Regions from separate parts of the Streptococcus milleri genome, predicted to be linked through region 3. Evidence: predicted binding sites of a transcription regulator. Region 3 holds the regulator's gene; each other region holds the start of a gene.

Region 1 (4,292 bases), 720 kb from region 3:
GTTGACTTAGAAATACGGCAGAAATAGCGTGGCAAGCATTCTTCCAGCTCATACAATTTCAGCTTTACTTCATAAGCATTATTTCGAGCATGTGCAAAAATCTTATTTCCCTCTGTCTCAAAAAAGAGAATATCCGCTAAATCAACATAGTATTCGCTCGTATCTTTGTAAAAAAGAATAGACGGCTTAGCAACTTCTTCCAGAGAACGCTGAACGCGCTCTATCTGCTCATCAAAGCGAGGTGCCTTAATGACAATTTCTGCTTCTTCTAGATTAGAATCTAGCTCTACTCGAATCTTCATAAACGCTCCCTCGTTTTTCTTTATTTTATTATAACAATTGGTTCGTGAAATTCAAGTGATTTTCAGTAAGTGGTTCCTTTCGAGACGCAAGTGGTTGTAAAATTTGGATATCCTACTTGTTTTTCATAAGCTGGTCAGATGCGATTAGCTTTTTTTACACAACAATACTTAACAATAAACAAAAAGCCTTCAATCAATGAAGACCTTCAATAATGCCGATTATAGGGCTTGAACCTACGACCTACGCGTTACGAGTGCGTTGCTCTACCAACTGAGCTAAATCGGCATTCAACACATTCTTATTCTAACACGTCAAATTTTTTTGTCAAGAAGTTTTTAGGAAATTTTCTTGATTAAAACCATGCAGGGATTGTGTGAATCCCACAGTTGAGGGAAGATTTCTAATTTTTTAAAACCTTGAGCCTGATAGAAAGCATTAGTTCTATCGTAGATTGGATAATGACCCGGTGCCACTGTTTTGACTTGTAAATAGTCAACTTGTTGTCTTGCTGCCATTTCCAAAACATTCACTAGCTTTGACCCAATCCCTTGTCTATGATATTCTTTCTTGATAGCTAGGCAGTCAATCTCTGCACAGTCTTCGCTAGAATAGGACAAACTAATAAAACCAAGTGGATCATCCCCCTCATAAGCTCCCCAGACACGAAGTTTCCCAGCCGCCTCAATATAGGCTTGAGTACTATCTGGAATACCAAACCACTCTGGTAAATCAGCCAAAATCTCAGCTGCAATCGCTAACTTCTGCTCCTCTTTCTTGATTTCTTTAATCTGAGTCATTCCTCTCTCCCACTCCTGCCAACAAATTTTTATCTTTTATGTATTCAACAATCAACAAAAATCCCGCACAAGGCGAGATTTTCTTGTTTATTTGGTAAGCCTAATTAAGCTTTACCTTCTGAACCAAATACATCGATACGTTCTTCAACAGCTTCTGTAATGGCTTCAAAACCTGGTTTCAAGAATTTACGTGGGTCAAAAAGTTTCTTCTTATCGTATTCTGCTTCGTTTGCTTCGTATTCAGCAACGAATTTACGAGTAGCTTTTGCAAAAGCAATTTGACATTCAGTGTTTACATTTACTTTAGCAACACCCAATTTGATAGCTGCTTGGATTTGGTCATCAGGAATACCTGAACCACCGTGAAGTACGATTGGGAATCCAGGGACAGCTTCTGTCAATTTTTGCAAGTGGTCAAGGTGAAGACCTTTCCAGTTAGCTGGGTATGGTCCATGAATGTTACCAATACCTGCTGCAAGGAAGTCAATTCCAGTTTCAACCATTGCTTTTGCATCTTCGATTGGAGCTAATTCACCGTCACCGATGATACCGTCTTCTTCACCACCGATTGTACCAACTTCAGCTTCTACTGACACGCCATTTGCATGCGCAAATTCAACAACTTTGCGAGCTTTTTCAAGGTTTTCTTCAACTGGAAGATGAGAACCATCAAACATAACTGAAGTGTAACCAACTTTGATACATTCAAGTGCATCTTCATAATGACCATGGTCAAGGTGAATAGCAACTGGTACAGTAATTCCCATTGATTCTACAAGGTTTTCGATGAGAAGTTTACATACTTTGTAACCACCCATATATTTAGCAGCACCCATAGAAGTTTGGATAAGAACTGGAGCTTTTTTAGCTTCTGCTGCACGCAAGATAGCTTGAGTCCACTCAAGGTTGTTTGTATTAAATCCACCAACTGCATAACCATTGTCACGAGCTGCTTGGACAAATTTTTCTGCTGAAACGATTGCCATTAGTACTAGGCCTCCTATTTATTTTTATGGGTTTTCCCATTTACATTGTTTATTTTATCACTTTTTAGGAAAAAATACCAGCATTTCCTAATCTTTTAAGCGTTTTCTCTTATAAAACTGTTTTTCCTGCTTCATATTTCAAAAATGATAAAACAAAATACAACTATAGTAACAAAAAAACCGGCCGAAGCCAGGTTATCTGATGCGGAGAGAGGGACTTGAACCCTCACGACCTAAAGCGGTCACAGGATCCTTAGTCCTGCGCGTCTGCCAATTCCGCCATCCCCGCGATTGGGTACCTTATTAGTATAACAGGATAGAAACTCCTTGTCAAGAAATTTTTTTGAAAAAATGTATCTGTCAGCACTTAAAATCACTCCCTAAAGCCAACTCTTATTTGAGACTTCTTCGATATAGGTTCTTTAGATAGGAACAACAAAAAGAAACTCCTACGAAGCTTGTCGTTCATAGAAGTTTCTTACATTTGTTTTATTTCACATGATTTTCGTAGTCATCTTGTGCTTTTTTATTAGAGGTTTCTTTTTCTTTTAGCCATTTCTTTTTGGCACTTTCGTATTCTTTTGTTGTTACAATCTTGTCTTGCAGTTTGACATATTTAAAATAACTGCTTGATCCACCTTTAATGCCGACTAGAGAATAAGAACGACTAAATGGAACTGTTTTCGTTACAGACGGTGTTCCCCCAAGAGACAGGTTTGGCATTGTCAAGCCACTATCAATTAACCACGCTTGTGCTTCGGCATATTTTTCATAGCGCTTCGTTTCATTGGTTTCAGCATTTGCTTCTGCTAGCATCTCTGTATATGTGTCCAGTCCAACTGCCTTAATCTTATCATTTTCTTGACCTGGTTCCAGACCAAAGTTTTGTAAACTACCACCATTTTTTGTATTCAAAGTATCTAAATAAGTAGATGGGTCTTGATAGTCACCAGACCAGCCACCATTATACAGATCATAGTCCTTTTGAGCAGCTGTATTAGCAAAATAACTGATATTATGTAATTCATCTGAACTCATTTGTTGAATATCAATGACAACATTTTCTGTGCCCAAGACAGACTCAACAGATTGCTTCATGGAACTTTCCCATTGAACACCAATTTTGCTTGTCTGATCAGCCGGTACATCTAAGTGAATAGGGAACTGAACACCTTTTGCTTGCAATTCTGCTTTAGCTTGAGCAAACTTCGCCTTGGCTTTTTCTGGATTGTAATAAGCATCTTGTGCATCGACCAAATTCATATTTGACCATTCTGAACCATAGTTTACCAATTTAGAAGACACAACATCACCAAACGTTTTATCACCGATAGAAACAAATGTTGGTGGCACGAGTGTGTTCCGCAATACCTTTGTCGCTCCGTCTTTCCCATTACTTTGTGCACCATAAGAAGTACGATTATAGGCAAAGTTGATAGCTTGGCGGAAAGCTTTATTTAGCACCGCTTCTTGGGTCGCAGCCTTTTGAGCATCTGTTTTCTTAGATGTATGGTTGTAAGACTGACGATTTAAATTAAAGTTATAATAGTAGCTGGTCGCATCTTGCAAACTATAGATGATATTGTTAGCATATTGTTTCTTAACAGAAGCAAAACTAGAGCTATTTGGATAAAGACGAGCTGCACTATAGGCACCATCTGTGAAGTTACGGATAAGGGCTTCTTGGTCAGAACCATCATAATATGTCAATTTGATATTGTCCAAATGAACATTCTTTTTATCATAGTAATGAGGATTTTTAGCAAATTCCATAGAAGACTTGGCTGTCAGAGACTTCAACAGATAAGGACCATTGTATAGAATGCTGGTTGGTTTTACAGAACCAAAATTTTTTCCTTGTGATTTCAAGAAATCTGCATTAACTGGGAAGAGGATATTATTGGTCGTTTTTGAATTCCAATAAGTCTCTGCACGGCTGAGTGTATACTGTACTGTATAGTCATCTAGAGCTTTTACTCCAACCGTTGAAAAATCTTTCGTTTCACCCTTGATGTAAGCATCTAAACCTTTGACAGAATCTTGAACGAGGTAAAGAGCTTCTGATTTATTATCTGCGGCGTATTTCAAGCCAGTTACAAAGTCTTGCGCTTTTACACTTGCGTACTCTTCACCTTCTGATGTGTACCATTTAGCATCTTTACGTAATTTATACGTATATGTCAAGCCATCTTTGGAGACTGTCCAT
Region 2 (4,292 bases), 890 kb from region 3:
AGAACGGTACTTTTAATGGGAAAGGAACCTTTACAGCTAAAGCTGGTTGGAAGTATGAAGGCAACTTTGTGAATGGACAGCCTGAAGGGCAAGGCAAATTAACAACAGAAAATAATGTTGTCTACAAGGGAAAGTTTAAACAGGGGATTTATCAAAATGCGCATTAAATGGTTTTCATTAGTGAGGATTACAGGATTACTCCTAGTTCTGCTCTATCATTTCTTCCAGAAAGCTTTTCCTGGTGGGTTTATTGGTGTGGATATTTTCTTCACTTTCTCAGGCTTTTTGATTACGTCTCTTTTAATTGATGAATTTTCCAGAAACAAGGAAATTGATGTTAAAGGATTCTTAAGACGTCGCTTTTATCGGATTGTGCCACCGCTTGTCTTTATGATTTTGATTATCATGCCCTTTACTTTGCTGATTCGGAAGGATTTTGTGGCTGGTATTGGGACGCAAATCGCTGCTGTGCTCGGCTTTGTGACAAATTTTTATGAAATTTTGTCTGGTGGAAATTACGAGAGTCAATTTATCCAACATCTCTTTGTGCACACATGGAGCTTGGCGTTGGAAATGCACTACTATATCTTGTGGGGCTTGGCGACATGGTATTTAGCTAAGAAAAGTAAAACAGTCGGGCAATTTCGAGGGATTATCTTTCTCGTTTCGTTCGCTTTCTTCTTGATTAGTTTTCTTTCTATGTTTGTCAGAAGCTTCTTCGTTTCAAACTTTTCTGTGATTTACTTTTCAAGTTTCACGCATATCTTCCCGTTTTTTGCAGGAAGTATCTTAGCGACACTTTCGGGTGTGAGTGATTTGGGAGCACCTTTTCGTAAAATGGAGCAAGCGCTTGATTTGAAAAAGACCTTTTATCTACTTGGTGGTAGTTTTGTAGCTTTGCTATTATTAACGTTCCTCCTAAGATTTGATAATTTATTGACTTATCTGTTTGGTTTCCTTTTGGCAACGGTATTTTCAGTCGTGATGATTTTGGCAACACGTGTGCTTCATGATAAAACGTCGCATGTTGATGAGCCGCCTCTTATCACATTTATTGCAGATACGAGTTACGGCGTGTATTTGTTCCATTGGCCGTTTTACATCATCTTTTCCCAATTGATGGGCAATGGATGGGCAGTTCTATTGACAACCGTGTTTTCCTTTGCCTTGGCGGCTTTCTCTTTCTATCTGTTAGAGCCGACATTAGCAGGTAGAGAGCCAAAAGTATTTGGCTTGAAGATGGACATCAAGCAAATCACAACGCCTGTATTTTATAGTTTGATTCCATTAACACTGGTCGCTTTGGTCATGATCGTGACTGCTCCGAAAATTGGTGCTTTTGAAGAAAATTTGCTCGTCAATGGGTTAAATCAAGCTGACAGTAAAATGCAGATCACTCGTACCCAAGCTGATAATGTGAGTGCCAGTCAATACAATGTAGCAAAGGGTACGACCGTTATTGGAGATTCGGTAGCTTTGCGAGCAAGTGAATGGCTCAAGCAGGCTATGCCGGAAATTCAAGTGGATGCAGCAGTCAGTCGAAACTTAGAATCGGGCTTGCAAGTCTATCAAACTGATATTTCAAACAAGGTGCTTCTGGAAACAGTGGTCTTAGCCTTGGGAACCAATACGGTTGATAACTACGAAAGTTTGCTCAATCAATTTATTGAGAAACTACCGAAAGGACATCGTTTGGTTTTAGTGACGCCGTATGATGGTCGCACAGCACATAATGCTTCTAGCCTGGCAGTCAAAACCCGTCAGTATGAATTGGAATTGGCGAAAAAATACGATTATGTATTTGTAGCGGATTGGTATCAAACTGCTATCCAACACCCAGAAATTTGGTACGGAACTGACTATGTGCACTTTGGCTCGGAGACAACAACGATCACCAAGGGCGGTGAACTCTATGCACAAACCGTCAAACAAGCCATTGATGAAGCTGTGAAAAAAGGAACAGTGAAGAAATAATAGTAATAATTAGAAGTCATGGATTGCCTTGCGATTCATGACTTTTGTGTGCTTTAAAAAGATAGTAGGGTAGAACGAGGGTGTAGGAATACACAGCAAAAATGCTCTTTTTTACATAACTTTTGTTTTTGGAAATCTTGAAAAAGTATGTGAAATATATAATTTTAAGTTTTAAACTTCACAAACAATGTTTTAAAATATAGTAGAAAACTATATTTTGAAACAAATTCACAATATAAAAGAAAAAGTTTGTGAAGTTTACTTGAAAGTGTTTACAAGAGAAAGAAAATAAGGTATAATAATCTTGTGAAAAAATTAACAAAGGATTTGTAAAAGTCCTGAGAACCATTGGAGGAACACATGGCTGATAAAAAAACATTAACTCCCGAAGAAAAAAAGTTAGCTGCTGAAAAGCATGTTGACGAACTTGTTCAAAAAGGGTTAGTTGCTCTAGAAGAAATGAGAAAATTAAATCAAGAACAAGTGGACTACATTGTTGCAAAAGCTTCAGTTGCTGCTCTTGATGCGCACGGTATCTTAGCTGAGCATGCTGTTAAAGAAACAGGTCGCGGTGTCTTTGAAGACAAAGCAACAAAAAACCTTTTTGCCTGCGAACACGTTGTTAACAATATGCGTGGTGTTAAAACTGTTGGTGTGATTGAAGATGATCCTATTACAGGTTTAACGAAAATTGCTGAACCGGTCGGAGTAATCTGCGGAATCACTCCAACGACTAACCCAACTTCAACAGCGATTTTTAAATCATTGATTTCATTGAAAACGCGTAATCCAATTATCTTTGCTTTCCACCCATCTGCTCAAGAATCTTCTGCTCATGCGGCACAAATCGTACGTGATGCAGCGATTGCAGCAGGTGCACCTGAAAACTGTGTTCAATGGATTACACAGCCATCTATGGAAGCAACAACAGCTTTGATGAACCACGAAGGTATCGCAACAATCCTTGCGACTGGTGGGAACGCCATGGTAAAAGCTGCTTATTCATGCGGTAAACCTGCTCTTGGAGTTGGTGCTGGTAACGTTCCAGCTTACGTTGAAAAATCAGCAAATATTCGCCAAGCAGCACATGATATCGTGATGTCCAAATCGTTTGATAATGGTATGGTCTGTGCATCTGAGCAAGCTGTGATCATTGATAAAGAAATCTATGATGAATTTGTAACAGAATTCAAATCTTACCATACTTACTTTGTCAACAAGAAAGAAAAAGCGCTTTTGGAAGAATTCTGTTTTGGTGCAAAAGCCAACAGCAAGAACTGCGCTGGTGCAAAATTGAACCCAAATATTGTTGGTAAACCAGCTACATGGATTGCTGAGCAAGCAGGATTTAAAGTACCAGAAGGTACAAATATCTTGGCTGCTGAATGTGCAGAAGTTGGAATTAAAGAACCATTGACTCGTGAAAAATTATCACCTGTTATTGCGGTTTTGAAAGCTGAAGATACTGAAGATGGACTTAAAAAAGCTCGTCAAATGGTTGAATTTAATGGTCTAGGACACTCAGCTGCTATTCATACAAAAGACGAAGCTCTTGCAAAACGTTTCGGTACGGAAATAAAGGCAATGCGTATTATCTGGAACTCTCCATCTACCTTTGGTGGTATCGGTGATGTATACAACGCCTTCATTCCATCATTAACACTTGGATGTGGTTCATACGGACACAACTCAGTTGGTGATAACGTATCAGCTATCAACCTTCTTAACATCAAGAAAGTAGGGAAACGTAGAAATAATATGCAATGGTTTAAAGTTCCTTCAAAAATCTACTTCGAACGTAACTCAATTCAATATCTTCAAACTTGCGAAGGTATCGAACGTGTCATGATTGTTACCGATAAATCAATTGAAAAACTCGGTTTTGTACAACGTGTGATTGACCAATTGAATCTTCGTAAAAACAAAGTCACGATTCAAGTCTTCTCAGATGTTGAACCAGATCCAGATATCACAACAGTTCGTCGTGGTGTTGAAGTAATGCGCTCGTTTGAACCAGACACTATCATTGCCCTTGGTGGTGGTTCACCAATGGATGCGGCTAAAGGTATGTGGATGTTCTATGAACAGCCAGACGTTGACTTCGGTGACCTCGTTCAAAAATTCATGGATATCCGTAAACGCGCCTTCAAATTCCCATCACTTGGTAAGAAAGCACAATATATCGGTATTCCAACAACATCTGGTACAGGTTCAGAAGTAACACCGTTTGCAGTTATTTCTGATAAGGCAAATAATCGTAAATACCCTATCACTGACTACGCATTGACACCAACTATTGCAATTGTTGACCCTGCTTT
Region 3 (4,292 bases):
GACTTAGCAAAACTCCATAACCAATTTTATGCAATGGGAAATGAAGTTTTGTCACAGATTAATCGCACAGTTCGTGCATTTGTGACCCACGACCGTGAATTAGCAAAAGAAGTAATCGAAGAAGACGCAGAAGTGAATGAATATGAAGTAAAGTTGGAGAAAAAATCTCTGGAAATCATTGCTTTGCAGCAGCCTGTTTCGCAAGACTTACGAACCGTTATTACAGTTTTGAAGGCTAGTAGTGATGTGGAAAGAATGGGTGACCACGCTGTTTCCATTGCACAGGCAACGATTCGCATGAAGGGAGAAGTTCGTATCCAGTCTGTTGAGGAAGAAATCAGCAAAATGGGACGCGATGTCAAAAATTTTGTGGAAGCAGCACTTGATCTTTACCTTAATGGCGATGTGGACAAGGCTTACGAAATAGCAGCTATGGATGAGAAAATCAATCAGTATTTTGATGATATTCGTGATTTAGCTACACAAGAAATTAAGGCAAATCCAGATTTGATTGTTACAGGTCGTGATTACCTCCAAGTTATTTCGTACTTAGAACGCATTGGTGATTACGCTAAAAATATCTGTGAATGGGTTGTTTATTTTGAAACAGGTAAAATTGTTGAAATGTAAATACTAACTTAAAAAATTTGAGAATCATTTCTCAGATTTTTTATTTTCCTCTTCTTTTTCCGAATAAGGATATGAGGAGGTTTTTTATGTATAGTATTTCATTTCAGGAAGATTCTTTGTTGCCAAGGGAACGTTTAGTCGCAGAAGGTGCAGAACAATTGAGCAATCAAGAATTGTTATCCATTCTTATCCGCACAGGCAATAAAAAAGAAACTGTTTTTCAAGTTTCTCAACGAATTTTATCAACTATTTCTAGTTTGAATGATTTGCGCAATATGACGCTACAAGAATTGCAATCAATCTCTGGAATTGGTCGTATCAAAGCTATTGAATTGCAAGCCATGATTGAATTAGGCCAGCGAGTCAGTAAGGCAGAATTGATTACGCAAGAGCAAATTTTAGGTAGTCAAAAGTTAGCGAAAAAAATGCAACAGGAATTGGGGCATAAGAAGCAGGAACACCTTGTAGCTTTATATTTGAATACTCAAAACAAAATCATTCATCAGCAGACGATTTTTATTGGTAGTGTGTCACGCAGTATTGCAGAACCACGAGAAATTCTGCATTATGCTGTGAAACACATGGCGACATCCATTATTTTGGTGCACAATCATCCATCAGGAGCTGTACTGCCAAGCAAAAATGACGATGAAGTGACCAAACATGTAAAAGAAGCGTGTGAGCTAATGGGCTTCATCTTACTGGATCATCTCATCATCGCAGAGAAAGATTATTATAGTTATCGCGAAGAAACAGACTTGATTTAAAGCTTATTAACAACATAGTCAAACAGCATTCGATCTTTAGGACGTGTTTCAAATAAGAATTCTGGATGCCACTGGACTCCCAGATAAGCGATTTCATCAGTTGTTGTAATGGCTTCAATGGTGTTGTCTTTCGGATCACGGGCAATGACTTCGACATTTTCTGCTAAATCTTTGATACTCTGATGATGGAAAGAGTTGATATGAGATACTTCGCCGTAAATTTTTTCCAAAACAGAACCGGATTTAGTGACTAGTTTTTGAGTAGTATATTCAGCAGAACTGTCTTGCCAATGGTGCTCAATATCTTGATAAAGAGTTCCACCCATTGCAATATTAAACAATTGCGTACCGCGGCAAACGGTAAAAATTGGTTTTTGTTGCTGGATAGCTTCATGGATTAAGGCTAATTCAAACAAATCACGCTCCAAATAGTAATCATCACTGTCAATTGTTTTTTCTTCGCCATAGAATTGTGGTGATACATTTTGCCCACCCGTTAGGATAAGTTTGTCAATCATCTGGATGTAGCGCCGTGCCATATCTGCATCTCCGATTGGCAATATGATGGGAGTTCCACCAACTTCTTTTACGCCCTCTACAAATCCCTTAGCAGCATAACTCATGATGGCAAATTCATCTTCAGGGTTTGGTCTTTCATTTCCAGTAATGCCGATAATAGGTCTCTTCATAAATAAATGTTTGCTCTTTCTAATTACTTAATGCTCTTTTTTCATAAAATAAAGGAGTGTTTGTAGCTCACTTGTCAAATCAACATATTGAACAACAACATCTTTTGGAACGGTTAAGTGAACAGGAGAAAAACTGAGGATACCTTTTACACCAGCTTCTACAAGCACGGTTGCAACCTCTTGCGCTTTTGCACTAGGAACTGTTAAAATAGCTGTTTTAACATCCACACCTTTTAATTTGTTATTGATTTGTGAAATGCCATAAATAGGAATCCCGTCATTTGTAGTAGTCCCAACTTCAGGATGATCATCTGTATCAAATGCCATAACAATCTTCATTTTGTTCCGTTCGTGGAAACGGTAGTGGAGCAAAGCATGTCCCATGTTACCGATACCAACTAACATCACATTGGTAATGGAATTGTCATGAAGTAAGTCAGCAAAAAAATTCATGAGTTTTTTTACATCATAACCATATCCACGACGACCTAATTCGCCAAAATAAGAAAAATCTCGACGGACAGTTGCAGAATCAATCCCGATCGCATCTGCGATTTGTTTTGAATTGGCTTTTTCGATTTTTTCGGAATTAAATCGTTTGAAAATCCGATAATACAGAGAGAGCCTTTTAGCAGTTGCGCGTGGAATGGTTGTATTATTTTCAGATTTCACAAAATCACATCCTTTCAAAGACTATTTTATAGAAAGTTTGTGAAAAAATCAACTTATTTGATAAAAATAGAAAAGGAGTAGGACAAAATCAAAGATTTTTGGTTTGTTCCCTACTCTTTATTGTTTTACTAATGATTTAAAAATGAGTTTTTAAAGCTATTTGTTTATTGTTCTTGTTTAGTGAAAATACCACGTTCTACCAAGCTATCCATTAAGAAATAAAACTTTTCTTGAATGATGTGATTGTCTTCTGATTTAAAAATATTCACTAACCGAAGGCCAGATTTGTCTGTGATGTTGATTTTTACACCTGAAAGGTCTTTATTGATAATGATTTTTAATAGAAAACCATCCCCGCTATTGGGAACATTTTCTAATAAGCGTGTTAATTCGTAATTTCCGACTTTTGTTTCGGCAAATGTGTTATCACGCAAAGTAAATTTTTTTACATTTTCTCCAAGAGAGTAACTGTAGGGGCAGTCTTTTAAGTGAATAGTGGTCTGAAAAGCCATCTATTTTATCCTCCTAAAATTTCTTTTAATGTTGTAGTAAATTGTCGAACTTCTTCTGAAGTATTTTGCTCCGAGAAACTAATGCGAATAGATTCCCTTAAGCGTTCTGAATCGCTACCATAAAAAGCTTTAAGCACATGACTTGGCTCAACCGTTCCGGCCGTACAAGCAGAGCCAGTTGAGATAGAGATTCCAGCCAAGTCTAAACGCATGAGCAATAAATCGTTAGCCTGATTTAGAAAGCCAAGATTTACGACATAGGGAAGTAGGTGTGAATCATTATTTATATAGTAATGGATTCCGTCAAGTTCAGAGAGAAGTTGATGTTTCAAACTTTCAACATGTTCCATGTTTTCTTGGTAGCAATTGAGGCTCTCTTTTAGAGCCGCAACCATACCGGCAATAGCCGCTAAATTCTCAGTTCCTGCACGCCTTTTATCCTCTTGATCTCCACCATGTAAAAATTTGTCAAATTTTACATGATTGAAGTACAAGAAGCCGATGCCTTTTGGACCATGAAATTTATGAGCTGATGCACTCATAAAGTCAATTCCTAGCTCGTCAGGATAGACAGGTAATTTACCTATAACTTGCACAGCATCCACATGATAAGTAGCGGGATGATGTTTCACAACGTCAGCAATTTCTTTGACTGGAAGCATATAGCCTGTTTCATTATTGGCATACATGGTTGAGACAAGTATTGTATCTTCTCGAAGGGCTTCTTTTATCTGTTGAGCCGTAATCTCTCCATTTTTAGGTTGGATATAAGTAGCTTCAAAGCCAAATTTATCCACCAGATATTCAATCGTTTCAAGAACCGAATGATGCTCAATAGCAGTAGTAATAATGTGTTTTCCTTGATCTTGATGGGCCAAGGCATATCCTTTTATGGCTGTATTGTTACTTTCTGTCCCACCAGATGTAAAGATGATATGTTGACTATTAGTATGAAGCAGTTCAGCAAGCTCTTGTCGGACTTCGCGAAGAATTTTGCTAGCAGCTCTTCCGTGACTATGAAT

Evidence for each region. The regulator Rex, encoded in region 3, represses fermentation and respiration genes when NADH is low (regulators of the CRP and FNR family bind a similar motif). The targets are predictions, from matches to a motif close to TTGTGAANTANTTCACAA.
Region 1: the regulator Rex is predicted to act here: its motif matches at 2,132-2,149, upstream of EL087_RS01590 (class II fructose-bisphosphate aldolase).
Region 2: the regulator Rex is predicted to act here: its motif matches at 2,279-2,296, upstream of adhE (bifunctional acetaldehyde-CoA/alcohol dehydrogenase).

The regions. Positions count from the first base shown of each region.
Region 1 covers NZ_LR134288.1:310,971-315,262, reverse strand. Annotated here, with positions in the region: gene EL087_RS01605 (LytTR family DNA-binding domain-containing protein) at 1-302, opposite strand, end outside; tRNA gene EL087_RS01600 (tRNA-Thr) at 516-588, opposite strand; gene EL087_RS01595 (GNAT family N-acetyltransferase) at 639-1,100, opposite strand; gene EL087_RS01590 (class II fructose-bisphosphate aldolase) at 1,205-2,086, opposite strand; tRNA gene EL087_RS01585 (tRNA-Leu) at 2,290-2,375, opposite strand; gene EL087_RS01580 (peptide ABC transporter substrate-binding protein) at 2,576-4,292, opposite strand, start outside.
Region 2 covers NZ_LR134288.1:65,263-69,554, forward strand. Annotated here, with positions in the region: gene EL087_RS00405 (MORN repeat-containing protein) at 1-167, shown strand, start outside; gene EL087_RS00410 (acyltransferase family protein) at 157-1,974, shown strand; gene adhE (bifunctional acetaldehyde-CoA/alcohol dehydrogenase) at 2,335-4,292, shown strand, end outside.
Region 3 covers NZ_LR134288.1:1,035,614-1,039,905, reverse strand. Annotated here, with positions in the region: gene phoU (phosphate signaling complex protein PhoU) at 1-630, shown strand, start outside; gene radC (RadC family protein) at 717-1,397, shown strand; gene EL087_RS05125 (gamma-glutamyl-gamma-aminobutyrate hydrolase family protein) at 1,394-2,086, opposite strand; gene EL087_RS05120 (redox-sensing transcriptional repressor Rex) at 2,114-2,758, opposite strand; gene EL087_RS05115 (DUF1831 domain-containing protein) at 2,923-3,270, opposite strand; gene EL087_RS05110 (cysteine desulfurase family protein) at 3,276-4,292, opposite strand, start outside.